2 regions of the Comamonas sp. DB36 genome follow, and region 1 is predicted to be linked to the other one. Evidence: riboswitches for the same ligand, from Rfam matches in the RefSeq annotation. Region 1 holds a riboswitch; the other holds the start of a gene.

Region 1 (7,130 bases):
CGATCACGCTGGTCGTGCCGTTCACGCCCGGCGGCTCGGTGGACAATTCGGGCCGGCTGATCGCCGACCGCCTGAGCCGCGAGCTGGGCGTTCCCGTGCTGGTCGACAACAAGGGCGGCGCCGGCGGTGCGATGGGCTCGGTCTACGTCGCCAAGGCCAAGCCCGACGGCTATACGCTGATCGTCACCTCGCAGAGCACGCATGTGGTCAACCCCGCCGTCAACCCCAATCTGCCGTATGACGCGGTCAAGGATTTCGCGCCGATCACGCTGATCGACCGCCTGGCCAATGTGCTGCTGGTCAACGCCGATCTGCCGGTGCGCACGTTTGCCGAACTCGTCAAGTACGCCCAGGCCAATCCGGCCAAGCTGAACTACGCCAGCGCCGGCACGGGCTCGGTCTCGCACCTGAGCATGGAGCTGATGAAGAACCAGGCCAAGCTGCCGATGACGCATATTCCCTACCGCGGCTCGGGCGTGGCGCTCAGCGATCTGCTGGCCGGCCAGGTGCAGCTCACCTGGAACAATCTGTCGTCGAACCTGGCCAACATCCGCAACGGCAAGCTGCGCGCACTGGCCGTGGCCGCGCCGCAGCGCGTGTCGCAGCTGCCCGACGTGCCCACGTTCGCCGAACTCAAGCTGCCCGATCTGAACCTGACCTCGTGGACCGGCCTGGCCGCGCCCGCGAACACTCCCGCGCCCATCATCGAGCGGCTGTACCGCGCCACGCGCAAGGTGCTGCAGGACCCGGCGACGCGCGCGACCTGGGTGGACAAGGGCATGATGGTGCCCGAAGACGTGTCGCCCCAGGCCTACCAGGCCGAGATCGTCGAACGCATCAAGTTCTACCAGCGCATCGCCAAGGCCAACAACATCGTTCTCGAATGACAGCCACCCTCGAGCGCTCAGGCGAGTACCCGCGCATCTACGACTTCCTGCCCTACGAGCAGGAGCTGGTGGCGATACGCCGCCATCTGCACCGCAACCCCGAGCTGGCGTTTGCCGAGCATGGCACGTCGGACTTCATCGCGGCCAGGCTGCAGGAGTGGGGCTACGAAGTCACGCGCGGCATTGGCGGCACCGGCCTGGTCGGCACGCTGCGCCTGGGCGAGGGCAAGCGCCGCCTGGGCATTCGCGCCGACATGGACGCGCTGCCCATCCAGGAAGCCACGGGCGCCGAACACGCGAGCTGCGTTGCGGGCCGCATGCATGCCTGCGGCCATGACGGCCACATGACCATGCTGCTGGGCGCGGCCAAGTACCTGGCGCGCCACCGGCGTTTCAGCGGCAGCCTGCACCTGATCTTCCAGCCCGCGGAGGAGCGCGGCTTCGACAGCGGCGGCAAGGCCATGGTCGACGAAGGCCTGTTCGAGCGCTTTGCCTGCGACGCGGTCTATGCGATGCACAACCACCCTGGCATGCCGCAGGGGCGCTTCATGCTGCGCAGCGGCGCTTTCATGGCCGCGGGCGACCGGGTGTTCGTGAAGATCGTCGGCACCGGCGGCCATGCGGCGCGGCCGCACCTTGCGGTCGATCCGCTGGTCGCGGCCTCGGCCATCGTCATGAGCCTGCAGACCGTGGTGGCGCGCAATGTCGATCCCGCCGAATCGGCCGTCGTGACCGTGGGCCGGCTGCGCGCCGGCGACGCGCTCAACGTGATTCCGGACCACGCCGAGATCGGCATCAGCGTGCGCTCGTTCTCGCCCGAAATGCGCGCGCTGCTCAAGCAGCGCATCTGCGCGCTGATCACGGGCGTGGCCGAGGCCCATGGCTGCAGCGCCGAGATCGACTATGTCGAAGGCTATCCCGTGGTCGTCAACGACGCCGACGCCGTGGCGCTGGCCGCCGAGGTGGCGACCGATCTGGTCGGCGCCGATGCGGTGGACCGCGAGTTTCCGCGCCTCATGGGCAGCGAAGACTTCGCCTATATGCTGCAGCGCTGCCCGGGCGCGCTGGTGCGCATAGGCAACGGCCCGGCCGAAGGCGGGCGCGGCCTGCACAACCCCAGGTACGACTTCAACGACGTCAACCTGCCTTATGGCGCCGCGTTCTGGAGCCAGCTCGCCGAGCGCTTTCTGCGCTGAGTGCAATGCACCGGCTGGTCGCCGGGACGATCACGCGCTGGTCCGGGTGCATGGCCACATAGCGTAAGATTCGCCCCGATCACAGGTGTTTCATGGCGTATTGCACGCCAGAAATGAAACGGGAAGCAGGTGCGTGGACCCTCCACAAACCCTGCACTGCACCCGCAACGGTAATCAGAGTATCTGCACACAGGCCATCGCCCACGCCGATGGCGGCCACTGCGCAAGCGGGAAGGCGTGTGCGGAATTCAGTCCGCTGGACTGAACTCTGTGAGTCCGGAGACCGGCCTGTTGTGAACAAGGCCGCAGCGGGAGTGCATGGGGCTTGGTGGACGGCTGCCTGTGCAGCCGCGCCTTGCATTTCTCACCCCTCTGCACGATTCATTCATCCGGCCCGGGACGCGGCCAGACTGACGATTGATTTTGCATGCAGCAAGCATCTGGCGATCTGCCCGCAAGGGCAGGGTGGTGCCCGAGGGGCTCCCTGGCCGCGCCGCTGCATGTCTGTCTTTTGGCGGCCGCGCCCTTGCCCCGATGACGGCGGCCATCAAGGTCCAGGGCTGGTGCCCTACCGCCTGGCAGCCCATGCGCGCCCAGGACGGCTGGATGGTGCGCGTGCGCCCGCACTGCGCCGCGCTCAGCGCCGCGCAATGGCGCGTGCTTGCGGACCTGGCCCTGGCCCATGCCCACCCCCAGATCGAGTTGACGCGGCTGGGCAATGTGCAGCTGCGCGGCGTGGGCGAATCCGAACTGGAGACGGTGCGCGCCCGGCTGATTGCCGCGCGGCTGGTGCCCGAAGACGCCGACGCCGATCTCGCGCCGGCCGTGCATTGCACGCCGCTGTATGCCGCAGGTGACGCGACGCATGCACTGGCCCGGACGCTGTCGCTGGCGGCGGTGCAGCGCCTGAGCCCGCAGGCGCTGGCGCGCCAGGGACTGGCCGCGCTGCCCGGCAAGTTCGGGCTGCTGGTCGACGACCCGGCGCGGCGCATGCAGGCCACGGGAGCGGACCTGCAGCTGTGGGTCAGCGCGGACCGGGGCTATGGGCTGGCGCTGGCAGATTCCACGCCCTGGTATTGCTTTGCGCAGGCCGAACAGGCCGTGGATGCCGCGGTCGAGATCGCGGCGTGGTTTGCGGCCGAACGCATGGCGCTGGCGCCCGCACCCACGCGTTTGCGCGCTCTGCTCGCGCACCGTACGCCGCCGCTGCCTGCATTGCAGATGGCGCCTTGGCGCGCGGCGGGCGCAGGTTTCTGCGCAGCGCTGGCACCTGGCCTGCATTCAGTCCATGGCCGCGTCATCGCCGCGCCGCTGGGCCGCATAGCCGCGGCGGAAATGTCGGAACTGGCGGTGCAGTTGCCTGCGGACGCCGAGATCCGCGTCACACCCTGGCGTTCGCTGCTGCTGCCCTGGGACGCGATGGCGCCTGCCGCGCCGCTCGATGCCGCGCATTGGATCACCCAGGCCGACGATGCGCGCCTGCGCGTCTCGGCCTGCACCGGCGCGCCGCGCTGCGCCCAGGGCCACGCGCCGGCGCAGACCCTGGCGCTGGCACTGGCCGCCCAGGTGCCGCCAGACACCCACCTTCATGTCAGCGGCTGCGCCAAGTGCTGCGCGCTGTCGGCGGATGCGACCGCCGTGATCGTCGCGCGCCTGGACGCTGGCGGTGCGCCGCGGCTGGACCTGGGCCGCGCCGACCAGCGCAGCGATTCGCGCACCCCGATTTCCTGGCCGGCGTCCACCGACGCGCCGGCAAACCTAAAAAAACTATTACATGACCTATACCTATGAGATGCGCGGTGACGAGATCTACCGCCAGTCGTTCAGCATCATCCGCCGCGAAGCCGATCTCGCGCGCTTCACTGCGCTCGAAGAGCGCGTGGCCTGCCGCATGATCCATGCCGCGGGCATGGTGGAGCTGGCCGCGCATATCCATTTCTCGGCCGATTTCGCCGCGGCCGCCGAGGCCGCGCTGCTGCGCGGCGCGCCCGTTCTGTGCGACGCGCGCATGGTCAGCGAAGGCATCACGCGCAAGCGCCTGCCGGCCGACAACGCCGTGATCTGCACGCTGCAGGACCCGCGCGTCGTGGGCCTGGCCGCCGAAATGGGCAATACGCGCAGCGCCGCAGCGCTCGAACTGTGGCGCGAGCATCTCGAAGGCGCGGTGGTGGCGATCGGCAATGCGCCCACGGCCTTGTTCCATCTGCTCAACATGCTCGAAGACCCGGCCTGTCCGCGGCCCGCGGCCATCATCGGCTGCCCGGTGGGCTTCGTGGGCGCGGCCGAGTCCAAGGACGCGCTGCGCGCCTGGGGCCGGATTCCGTTTGCCATCGTGCAGGGCCGCCTGGGCGGCTCGGCAATCACCGTTGCCGCCGTGAACGCGCTGGCCACGCCGGTCGAGTGAAGGGGCTGCCATGAACCGCGGAAAGATCGTCTGCGTCGGGCTGGGCCCGGGCGACCCCGAAATGATGAGCGTCAAGGCCGACCGCCTGCTGCGCAATGCGCGCCATGTGGCCTACTTCCGCAAGCGCGGCCATCCGGGCAAGGCGCGCCAGCTGGTCGACGGCATGCTGCACGCCGAAGTCACCGAGTACCCCATGGAGTACCCGCTGACCACCGAGATTCCGCACAACGACCCGCGCTATATCGCCCAGCTGTCGGACTTCTATCTCGACTGGCAGTCGCGGTTGACGGAAATGACGCGCAGCGAGGATGTGATCGTGCTGTGCGAGGGCGATCCGTTCCTCTACGGCTCGTTCATGCACCTGTACGTGCGCCTGCGCCAGGCGGGCGAGGTGCCGGTCGAAGTGCTGGCCGGCATTCCGGGCATGGTCGGCTGCTGGCATGCAACCGGCATTCCCATCACCTGGGGCGACGATGTGCTCAGCGTGCTGCCCGGCACCTTGCCCGACGCGCCGCTGCGCGAACACATGGCGCGCTCGGACGCGCTGGTGATCATGAAGGTCGGCCGGCATCTGGGCCGCATACGCGCGCTGCTGACCGAGCAGGGCAAGCTGGACCAGGCCTGGCTGGTGATCAACGGCACCATGGCCGACCAGCAGGTCATGCGCCTGGCCGAAGCGCCCGAGCGCTGTCCGTATTTCTCCATCGTGATCGTGCACGGCCAGGGCCGGCGCCCGGCCAACGACATGTGAGGCACGCCCGATGAACCATTCTGCAGCCGCGCGCGCCAGCCTGCGCATCGTGGGCCTGGGTCCGGGCGACGACGCGCTCATCACCGACCAGGTGCGCGCCAGCATTGCCGCGGCCACCGATGCGTTTGGCTATTTTCCGTATATCGAACGCCTGCAGGGCCTGGGCCATCTGCAGCTGCATGCCAGCGACAACCGCGAGGAACTCGAGCGCGCGCGCGCCGCGCTCGATCTCGCCGCCCAGGGCCGCCAGGTGCTGATGCTGTCTTCGGGCGATCCCGGCGTGTTTGCCATGGCCAGCGCCGTCTTTGAAGTGCTGGAAGGGGCGACGCCCGATCAGCAGCGGCGCTGGGCCGCGGTCGAGGTCGAGGTCCAGCCCGGCATCACGGCCATGCTGGCCGCGGCCGCGCGCCTGGGCGCGCCGCTGGGCCATGATTTCTGCTGCATCAATCTTTCGGACAACCTCAAGCCGGCGGCGGTGATAGAGCGGCGCATTCGCCTGGCCGCGCAGGCGGATTTCGCCATGGCGTTCTACAACCCCTGCTCGAAATCACGGCCCGAAGGCTTCAGCCGCGCGCTGCAGGCGTTGAAAGATGAATGCGAGCCCGAGCGCCTGATCTGCTTTGCGCGCAACGTGAGCCGGCCCGACGAGACGCTCAAGGTCGTGGCGCTGGCCGCGGCCACGCCCGAGATGGCCGACATGCGCACCGTGGTGATTGTCGGCAACCGCCTGACGCGCCGGGTGGGCCGCCATGTCTATACGCCGCGCAGCTACCACCATGCGTGAAGCGTCAACGCTGGCTGGTCAGCCACTGCATCGCCTGCTGCGGCATTTCGCAGCGCAGGCGTGCGGGCAGCAGGGGACGGTCCACCATGATGACCGGCAGGCCCCGTTCGCGTGCCGCCTCGATCTTGGCGTAGGTATCGGCGCCGCCGGCGTTCTTGCTGATGATGCAGTCGATCGCATGGCGCTGCAGCAGCGCGCGCTCGTCGTCGAGCGCAAACGGCCCGCGCGCGACCAGCAGCGTGCAGCGCGCGGCGGGCAGCGGCAAGGCTTCATCGGTCTGGTCGATCACGCGCAGCACGAAATGGTGGTCTGCCGCCCGGGGCGCGAATGCCGCCAGCTGCTTGCGGCCTATGGCCAGAAAAACGCGTGGCATCTGCGGCGTCAGTGCCAGCGCTGCGGCGTCCATGTCGGCCACATGCAGCCACTGGTCGCCGGGGCTGGCCTGCCAGGCCGGGCGCTCCATGGCCAGCAGCGGAATGCCCAGCGCGGCGCAGGCATCGATGGCATTGCGGCTCATCTGCGCGGCAAACGGGTGGGTTGCGTCTATCACATGGCTGATGCGCTGCGCCTGCAGATACTGCACCAGGCCTTGGACGCCGCCAAAGCCGCCGACGCGTGTGGGCAGGGGGGGCGTGCGGCGCGTGCGCGTCACGCCCGCGTACGAGTAGGTCGCCGCCACGCCCGCGGCCTGCAGCTGCGTCGCGAGAACATGTGCATCCAACGTGCCGCCTAAGAGGAGAACCTGTGTCATGGCCAATCCCTGGCTTTCGATAATCGGTATTCACCCGTCGGGACTGGACGCCTTGAGCGCCGCGGCCCGCCGGGATCTGGATGATGCCAGCGTGGTGTTCGGCAGCCCGCGCCACCTGGAACTGGCCCAGGTCGGCGCGCGCGGCCAATTGTGGCCTGTGCCGTTCAGCGTCGCGCCCGTGCTGCGGCTGCGCGCGCAGACGCGCGTTGCCGTGCTGGTGTCGGGCGACCCGTTTCATTTCGGCGCGGGCGCGTCGCTGGCCAGGCATCTGCAGGTGGGCGAGTGGCGCAACCATCCGCAGCCGTCGACATTCTCCTGGATTGCGGGTGAGCTGGGCTGGTCGCAGGAGCAGATCCA
Region 2 (7,130 bases), on a different replicon from region 1:
CCGGCACGCGCCGCGCCGGTATCGCGGTTGCGGTAGAGATTGAAGCTCCATGCCAGAGACTGCCGCGGCGCAAGCTCATGCTTGTAGACACTGCCCAGATACCAGGTGTTCCAGTGGTCTTCGTACTGGCCTATATAGCTGCTCAGGCTCCAGTTCTTCACGGGCGTGGTCCAGGCGCCGCCCGCGAAGCTGAAGGAATCGGCGTTTGCGCCCGAGTAGTTCGCCAGCAGATCGCCGCCGTTCTTGCGGCTGTTGCGATCGGCCCAGGCCGTGAAGCGCCCGGCCTGCAGCGCCAGCGTGGGAAGCTCGGCGCTGGTGATCTGCCAGCCGCGATTGGTTTCGGGCAGCAGCCGGGTATCGGACGAGTGGAAGATGGGATTCTTCGTGCGCATCTCGCCGATCTTGAGTTCGGTCGAAGACACGCGCAGCTTGAGCGCGCCGCCGGCGCGGCCGAAGCTGCTTCCCAGGTCCAGCCCGTCCTTGGCGACATAGCGCGGCGTGGCGCGCGCGGCGTCGGCCTGGGTGCCCAGATTGATGCCGCCATAGGCATGGGCGTCGACACCCACGCCTATCAGGCCCTGCGTGTAGCCCGATTGGTAGTTGAGCATCAGCCCATAGCCCGATTCGCGCGCCCGGGTCTTGCCGCGCTCGCCATTGGTCGCGCGAAAGCTGCTGCCGTTGCGGTAGGCCAGTTGTTCGAACACATAGCGGTTTTGCATCTGCAGGCTGGCACCGGCCGCAAAGCCGCTGGCGCTGTCCTGGGCGCCGGCCAGCGCCGGGCCGCAGACGCACAGCAGCGCCGCGCGTAAAGGAAGTGGTGAAATGCGCATGGTGTTCAACGCGCCGCGCGCGCGGCGATTTCCTGGAAGCGTTTTTGCGCGCGCTCGGGCGCGGCGGCGGGGATAGCGAGCGCCGACAGCGGCGCGTCGCCGACCTGCACCAGCATCACCATGCCCATGGCGTAATGCGGCAGGCATTTGATGCCGTAGATGCCGGCTTCGGTGAACGTCACTTCGATCTCTTCATTGATCTTGCCCTTGAACGGCATGGCGCCGACAGGCAGCATGCCTTCGATGGAGACCGCGTCGTGGCCGCTGCTGCTGGCGAGAAACTTGAGCTTGTCGCCCGGCTTGAGCTTTATGAACTCGGGCTCGTAGACCATGGGGCCGAGCGCGCCGCGGTTGAGCATTCTGACTTCATAGGTTTCGGCGAAGGCCGCGCCGGCGGCCGACAGGCTCAGGAAAACAGCGCCCAGACGGGCAAGCGTGGATAGGTTCATGGGGAAGAGGAATCCAGAGGTTTGAAACGCAGTACCAGCGCGCCGTCCTGGGGATCGACCAGTTCGGCAACCTGTACCCTGAAAACGTCGTGCAGCAGCGCAGGTGTGAGAATCTCGCGCGGTGTGCCCTGGGCCACGAGCCGGCCCGCGCACATCACGGCCAGCCGGTCGCAGGCCAGCGCCTGGTTGAGATCGTGCAGCGCCACCACCTTGGTGATGGGCAGTCCGCGCACCAGCTGCATCAGCGACAGCTGCTGGTGGATGTCGAGGTGGTTGGTGGGTTCGTCGAGCAGCAGCACGCCCGGCTGCTGGGCCAGAGCGCGCGCAATGTGCACGCGCTGGCGCTCGCCGCCCGACAGCGTGCTCCAGGCGCTGCGCTGCTTGTGCTCCAGGCCCACCGCGGCCAGCGCTGCGCGCACGATGCGGCCGTCTTCGGCCGACAGCGGCTGCAGCGCCGACAGCCAGGGCGTGCGCCCCAGCTCCACCGCGTCCCAGACATCGATGGCATCCTGGGTGTCGGCCATCTGCGAGACGAACGCCAGCGTGCGCGCCAGCGCCCTGCGCGGCAGGGCGCGCAGCGCCTGGCCGTCGAGCAGCACCTCGCCTTGCGTGGGCACGAGAATGCCCGAGAGCAAGCGCAACACCGTCGACTTGCCCGAGCCGTTGGGGCCTATGAGCCCCAGCATCTCGCCGGGCCGCACCTCGAGGCTGACGCGCTCGACGATACTGGTGGCCCGCAAGCCGCGCGTGGCCCAGCCCAGGTCGCGCGCCTGCAGCGCGGCCGGCGCACTCATGCCCGGCCCCCGCGACCCTTGAGCAGAATGCCGGCAAACACCGGCGCGCCGACCAGGGCGGTGATCACACCTATGGGCAGCACCTGGCCGGGAATGAGCGTGCGCGAGATCACATCGGCGGCGATCAGGAACACCGCGCCGATCAAGGCGCTGGCCGGAATCAGCCGCCTATGCCGCACCCCCACCATGAAGCGCGCCGCATGCGGAATCACCAGGCCCACGAAGCCTATCGCGCCGACAATCGACACCATCACCGCGGTGATCAGCGCCGCCACCAGCAGCAGCACCAGCTGCACGCGGCGCACGGCAACGCCCAGCGCCGCCGCCGATTCGCTGCCGAACGTGAACGCGTCGAGCGCGCGCGCATGCCACAGGCACACGGCCATGCCGGCAACGGCAATGCATGTGGTCAGCAGGGTGTCGCTCCAGCGCACGCCGCTCAGATTGCCCAGCATCCAGAACATGATGCCGCGCGCCTGCTCGGCGCTGCCCGACTTGGTGATGATCAGCGAAGTCAGGGCGTTGAACAGCTGCGAGCCCGCGATGCCGGCGAGCACGATCTGCGCGCTGTTGCGCAGGCCGCCGCTGCCCGCGGCATGCGCGAGCAGGGCCACCAGCGCGAACGCGCAGACCGCGCCGAAGAACGCTCCCGTGGTCATGGAGATCGCGCCCGCGCCCAGGCCCGCGACCGACACCAGCACCGCGCCCGTGGACGCCCCGGCCGAAATGCCCAGCAGATAGGGCTCGGCCAGCGCATTGCGCAGCAGCGATTGCAGTATCACGCCGGAAATCGCCAGCCCCGCACCGCAGCTCGCAGCGACCAGGGCGCGCGCCAGCCGGTAGTTCCAGACAATGCCCTGGTCAATGGGATCGACCGGATACTGCGCGCCCGCGAGCTGATTGGCCAGCACCTGCCAGACGACGCTGGGCGACAGGCGGGTCTCGCCTATCGCCACCCCCAGCAGGATGGCGACGGCAAGAGCGGCCAGCGCCGCGGAGATCAGGAGTATCAGGCGCAGCATGGGCTGGGGCGGGCCTCAGTCACGTAGATCAGCGCGCCGCGGCCTGCAGCTTGAGCGCGGCCTGGGCGATCTGTTCGATGCCGTCGACCATGCGTATCGAGCCTTGCAGCGCGTCGGCGTCGACGATCACGATGCGGTTGTTCTTCACCGCGTCCATGTGCCTGGTCACCGGGTCGTTCTTCAGGAACTCGAGCTTCTTGCGGTAGTCGTCGGCCGGAAAGCGCCGGCGGTCCATGCGCGCGATGATGAGAATCGATGGATTGGCCTTGGCAATGGTTTCCCAGCCCACGGTGGGCCATTCTTCGGCCGAAGTCACGATGTTGCGCAGGCCCAGGGTCTGCATCATGTAGCCGGCCACGCCTTTCTGGCCCGCCATGTAGGGATCGATCGCCAGATCGGCGCTGGAGAACCACAGCGCGGCGGAGACGTTCTGCAGCTTCGATGACTTGAGCTGGGCCACGGCCTGGGCCTGGCGCTGCGTCAGTTCGTCGACCAGGGCCTTGCCGCGCGCTTCGACATCGAAGATCTGCGCGAGTTGCTGCACGCTCTTGTACAGCGCATTGACGTCATAGGCCGTGGTGCGCGTGCCGTCGGAGCCGCTCAGGTTGTTCTTGCCTTCGCAATCAGAAGGCATGGCATAGGTGGCGATGCGCAGGTCATGGAACTGCTCGCGCGTGCCGACCACGCCTTCCTTGCCGACCATCCATTCGAACTGCGAGACCACCAGCGCCGGGCGCTTGCCTATCACCGACTCGAAGCTCGGGTCGTTGTCGGCCAGGCGCGTCACCTTGTCGTTGACGGCCTTGAACTGCGGCAGCACGGAATTGAACCACAGCGCGGTGCCCGCGACCTTGTCGCCCAGGCCCAGCGCATAGAGCATTTCGGTGCCCGCCTGGCCTATGGTCACGGCCGATGCGGGCGCCTTGTCGAACTTGAGCGTATGGCCGCAGTTGTGCAGCTGCAGCGGATATTCGGTGGCGCTGGCGCTGAAGCACAGCAGGGCGGCAAGTGTGGAAAACGCAAGGCGGCGGACAGGCATCGAAACAGGTCTTTCCAGAAGGGGCAGCGGTATTCTGGAAGAGAGCAAGACCGCAAAGCCACGCTTTCGCGGCGCAGGCAACGGCGCGGCGAAAGCGGGATTTCCGAGAAATTGTTCACTTCCCGGACACCCCGCCGGCAATGATTGATTGACGCTTCGGCAGGTCTCCTGACTGGCATGTCATCACGGCTGCGCCGCCTTCCCAAACTTGCGTTCAGTGGCGTGTGGCGCGCTCGCTCTTTGCCTACAGTTGCGGGGGCAGTTCCATTGCATGGGCAGCCAGACCTTGCAGTCTGGCCGCCACTGGATTCCCTCTTGCGCCGGCATTGCCGGGCGCAGGTCCTTGCGGAGCCGAAGCTGGCGTACTGTAGCCGATCTTGGGGCCGCGGCGCGCAAACTCCCGCCCCCATGGGCCTGTCCCGGCCGCGCCGCGACTGCGGCCGCTGCGTGCCAGCCGATGGCGCCAATCCTTGCCCCGACACGACAGGCCACACAAGTAGGGCAAGCGCTGTTTCAGGCACGCGTGGGATTTAAGACACCACGGCAAGGAACCGCCTCATGAAAATCCACGAATATTCGAATGGAGAATGCAATGAAACGCTACGTCATTCTGCGCGTCAAAAAGGAAGGCGCGCGAAACCTTCATTACCTCGACATCCGGTCCTTCGAGGATCTCAATGGATTGCCCACCATTTCCATGGAGTTCATTCCCGAACATGCGATTGACGAACTGCATGCCGACCCGGAAGTCCAGGCCATTGCGCTGGTAATGCCCACCTGCCTGGTACACCCGCTGGAGGCCGCCGCCCCCTTGGGCGGCCACAGTTGGGGAATCGATGCGGTTCGCGCCGACATCTCCAGATACACCGGTGCGGGTGTGAAGATCGCCATTCTGGACACCGGCATAGACCGGACCCATCCGGCGTTTACAGGCATGGATCTGCTGGAAATGGATTTCAGCGGCGCCGGAAACGGCGATCGCCATGGCCATGGCACGCATTGCGCCGGAACCGTCTTTGGTCGAGATGTGGGGCAACGCATAGGGGTTGCCAGGGGAGTGAATGAAGCGCGCATAGGAAAGATCTTTGGCGACGACGGCAAAGGCCAGTCAGACATGATGTTCCATGGGCTCAAGTGGGCGGTGGAGCAGCGCGTGGATGTCATTGCCCTCTCCCTGGGCTTCGATTTCCCCGGCATGGTGGCGCAGATGATGGGCGAAGGTTGGCCCGCCGACCTGTCGACTTCGATTGCATTGGAGGCCTATGGTGCGAATTTGCGCATGCTTGACGCCATGATGGCGCTGATGAAGCTTCAAGCCGATTCCGGTATTTCACCCATCGTGGTCGCGGCCGCGGGCAACGAAAGCCGGCGCCAGATCAATGCCCAATACCGCATTGCCACCACGCTGCCCGCGGCGGCAGTGGATGTGATTTCGGTAGCGGCAGTGCAACGCGCCGGCGAGAAATTCGCCATGGCGAGTTTCTCCAATACGCTGGCAACCGTGGTGGCTCCCGGTGTCGATGTGACTTCGGCCTGGCCGGGAGGGGGCTTGCATACCCTCAGTGGAACGAGTACCGCCTGCGCGCATGCCGCCGGCGTCGTCGCCTTGTGGCATGAGCATTTGCAGCGTTCGGGCATTCATCCGAACACCGGAAACATCACCCCGCGCATTCTGTACAGCGCCCAAAACGATATCTTCGTGCCCGATACAAAACTGGTCGATATCGGCAAGGGACTGATATCCGCCCCTTGGAGCGGCTGATAAAAGCCCCGAGGCGTCATTGCCTCGCCTTGCTGCGCTGCTCAAGACGGCACGAGTTCATTTCAACTCATGGGCAAGAACGCTGCCGCGGCTGCTTAGCCGCGCGCCGGGCGAGCCATATCCCGCCAGGCCTCCCAGACGCTCCACATCGATCCTCCCCCAGTCGCTCACCGGGGTTTCGGGCAATGAATGCATGTCGACCATGGCTGCTCCTTCTGGCTGAGTCTTGCGGGCGGGCAAGGCGCCAGGCCTTGCAGGATGCGCCCGCTTGCGGCTTGCGGGCATTGGCACGCTGCACGGGGCGCTGCTATACAGTTCACCCATGCACCTTACTCTTGCCCGCCGGCCGCGGCGTAAGAATTCGGTGTGTCCGCGCGTGGACCATTGACGCCAGGCCAGGGCCCGCGGCGCTCGGGACAACACATCTTCACTGAACTGGTTGGGAGGAAAAGGTGTCCAGACAGCAGATGAGCGACGTTTCCCCGTGGCAGGAACCGGGGCCCGGCGAGCCGCATTTCGCCCGGGAATGCACCCGGGAAGCCGTCAACAAGAACTACAGGAAGTACCGCATTTTCGTGCACACTTCGGATGACGCCGTCGCAGGCATGTACCGCGCGGTCTATACCGTTCTGGACCCGCAGGGCAAGCAGCTGGTGCTGGGTTCCGTGCAGGATGCTCAGCAGAAAATGGCCTGCACCCAGGCCTGGAATGCCGCCAAGCACTTCGTGGATGCACGAAAAAAATGACATCCTCCAGCGCCCTCACCTCAGCGACGCCAGAATCCATGCCCAATGATGTAAGCCAGAGCCCGGCGCCTGTGGCCGGCAGCACCGGCCTGCGCATCGAAGCCGTAACCAGCCGGCATGCGGTGCTAGATTTCCTGCAGCAGGCCCGCGCCCAGATGTTTGCCGGCCGCGTCGACACCACGGCCCTCGCGCCCGATCTGCGGGACTTCGAGAAGGTCTATGGCAAGAACGGCCGCATGCTCGCCGCCCATGACCATGTGCATGGCCTGGTGGGCACCATTGCCTGGCGCGCCTATGACGGGCGCTTTGCCCAGCTCGATTTCACGGGCCGGCGCGTGGTCGAAGTGGTGCGTCTGTTTGTCGCGCCCGAATGCCGCAGACAAGGCATTGCCGACGCGCTGTTTCGCGCGCTGCGCCAAGAGGCGCGGGAACAGGGCATGGAGGTGCTTTATCTGCACACCCACCCTTTCCTGCCAGGAGCGCTTGCA

Evidence for each region. Region 1 has a riboswitch for cobalamin ahead of ACSVDO_RS16395 (nitrite reductase). Riboswitches for the same ligand answer to the same signal wherever they lie in the genome.
Region 2: linked by a shared signal. The riboswitch ahead of ACSVDO_RS23490 (ABC transporter substrate-binding protein) and the one ahead of ACSVDO_RS16395 (nitrite reductase) in region 1 are both predicted to bind cobalamin.

Annotation. Positions count from the first base shown of each region.
Region 1 covers NZ_CP196631.1:3,500,377-3,507,506, reverse strand. Annotated here, with positions in the region: gene ACSVDO_RS16405 (Bug family tripartite tricarboxylate transporter substrate binding protein) at 1-887, shown strand, start outside; gene ACSVDO_RS16400 (M20 aminoacylase family protein) at 884-2,083, shown strand; cobalamin riboswitch at 2,150-2,389, shown strand; gene ACSVDO_RS16395 (nitrite reductase) at 2,618-3,874, shown strand; gene ACSVDO_RS16390 (precorrin-8X methylmutase) at 3,858-4,487, shown strand; gene cobI (precorrin-2 C(20)-methyltransferase) at 4,498-5,238, shown strand; gene cobJ (precorrin-3B C(17)-methyltransferase) at 5,249-6,022, shown strand; gene ACSVDO_RS16375 (cobalt-precorrin-6A reductase) at 6,027-6,773, opposite strand; gene cbiE (precorrin-6y C5,15-methyltransferase (decarboxylating) subunit CbiE) at 6,772-7,130, shown strand, end outside.
Region 2 covers NZ_CP196632.1:548,357-555,486, reverse strand. Annotated here, with positions in the region: gene ACSVDO_RS23510 (OprD family outer membrane porin) at 1-830, opposite strand, end outside; gene ACSVDO_RS23505 (pseudoazurin) at 836-1,279, opposite strand; gene ACSVDO_RS23500 (ABC transporter ATP-binding protein) at 1,276-2,073, opposite strand; gene ACSVDO_RS23495 (FecCD family ABC transporter permease) at 2,070-3,095, opposite strand; gene ACSVDO_RS23490 (ABC transporter substrate-binding protein) at 3,124-4,134, opposite strand; cobalamin riboswitch at 4,276-4,505, opposite strand; gene ACSVDO_RS23485 (S8 family peptidase) at 4,727-5,896, shown strand; gene ACSVDO_RS23480 (hypothetical protein) at 5,954-6,100, opposite strand; gene ACSVDO_RS23475 (hypothetical protein) at 6,364-6,642, shown strand; gene ACSVDO_RS23470 (GNAT family N-acetyltransferase) at 6,681-7,130, shown strand, end outside.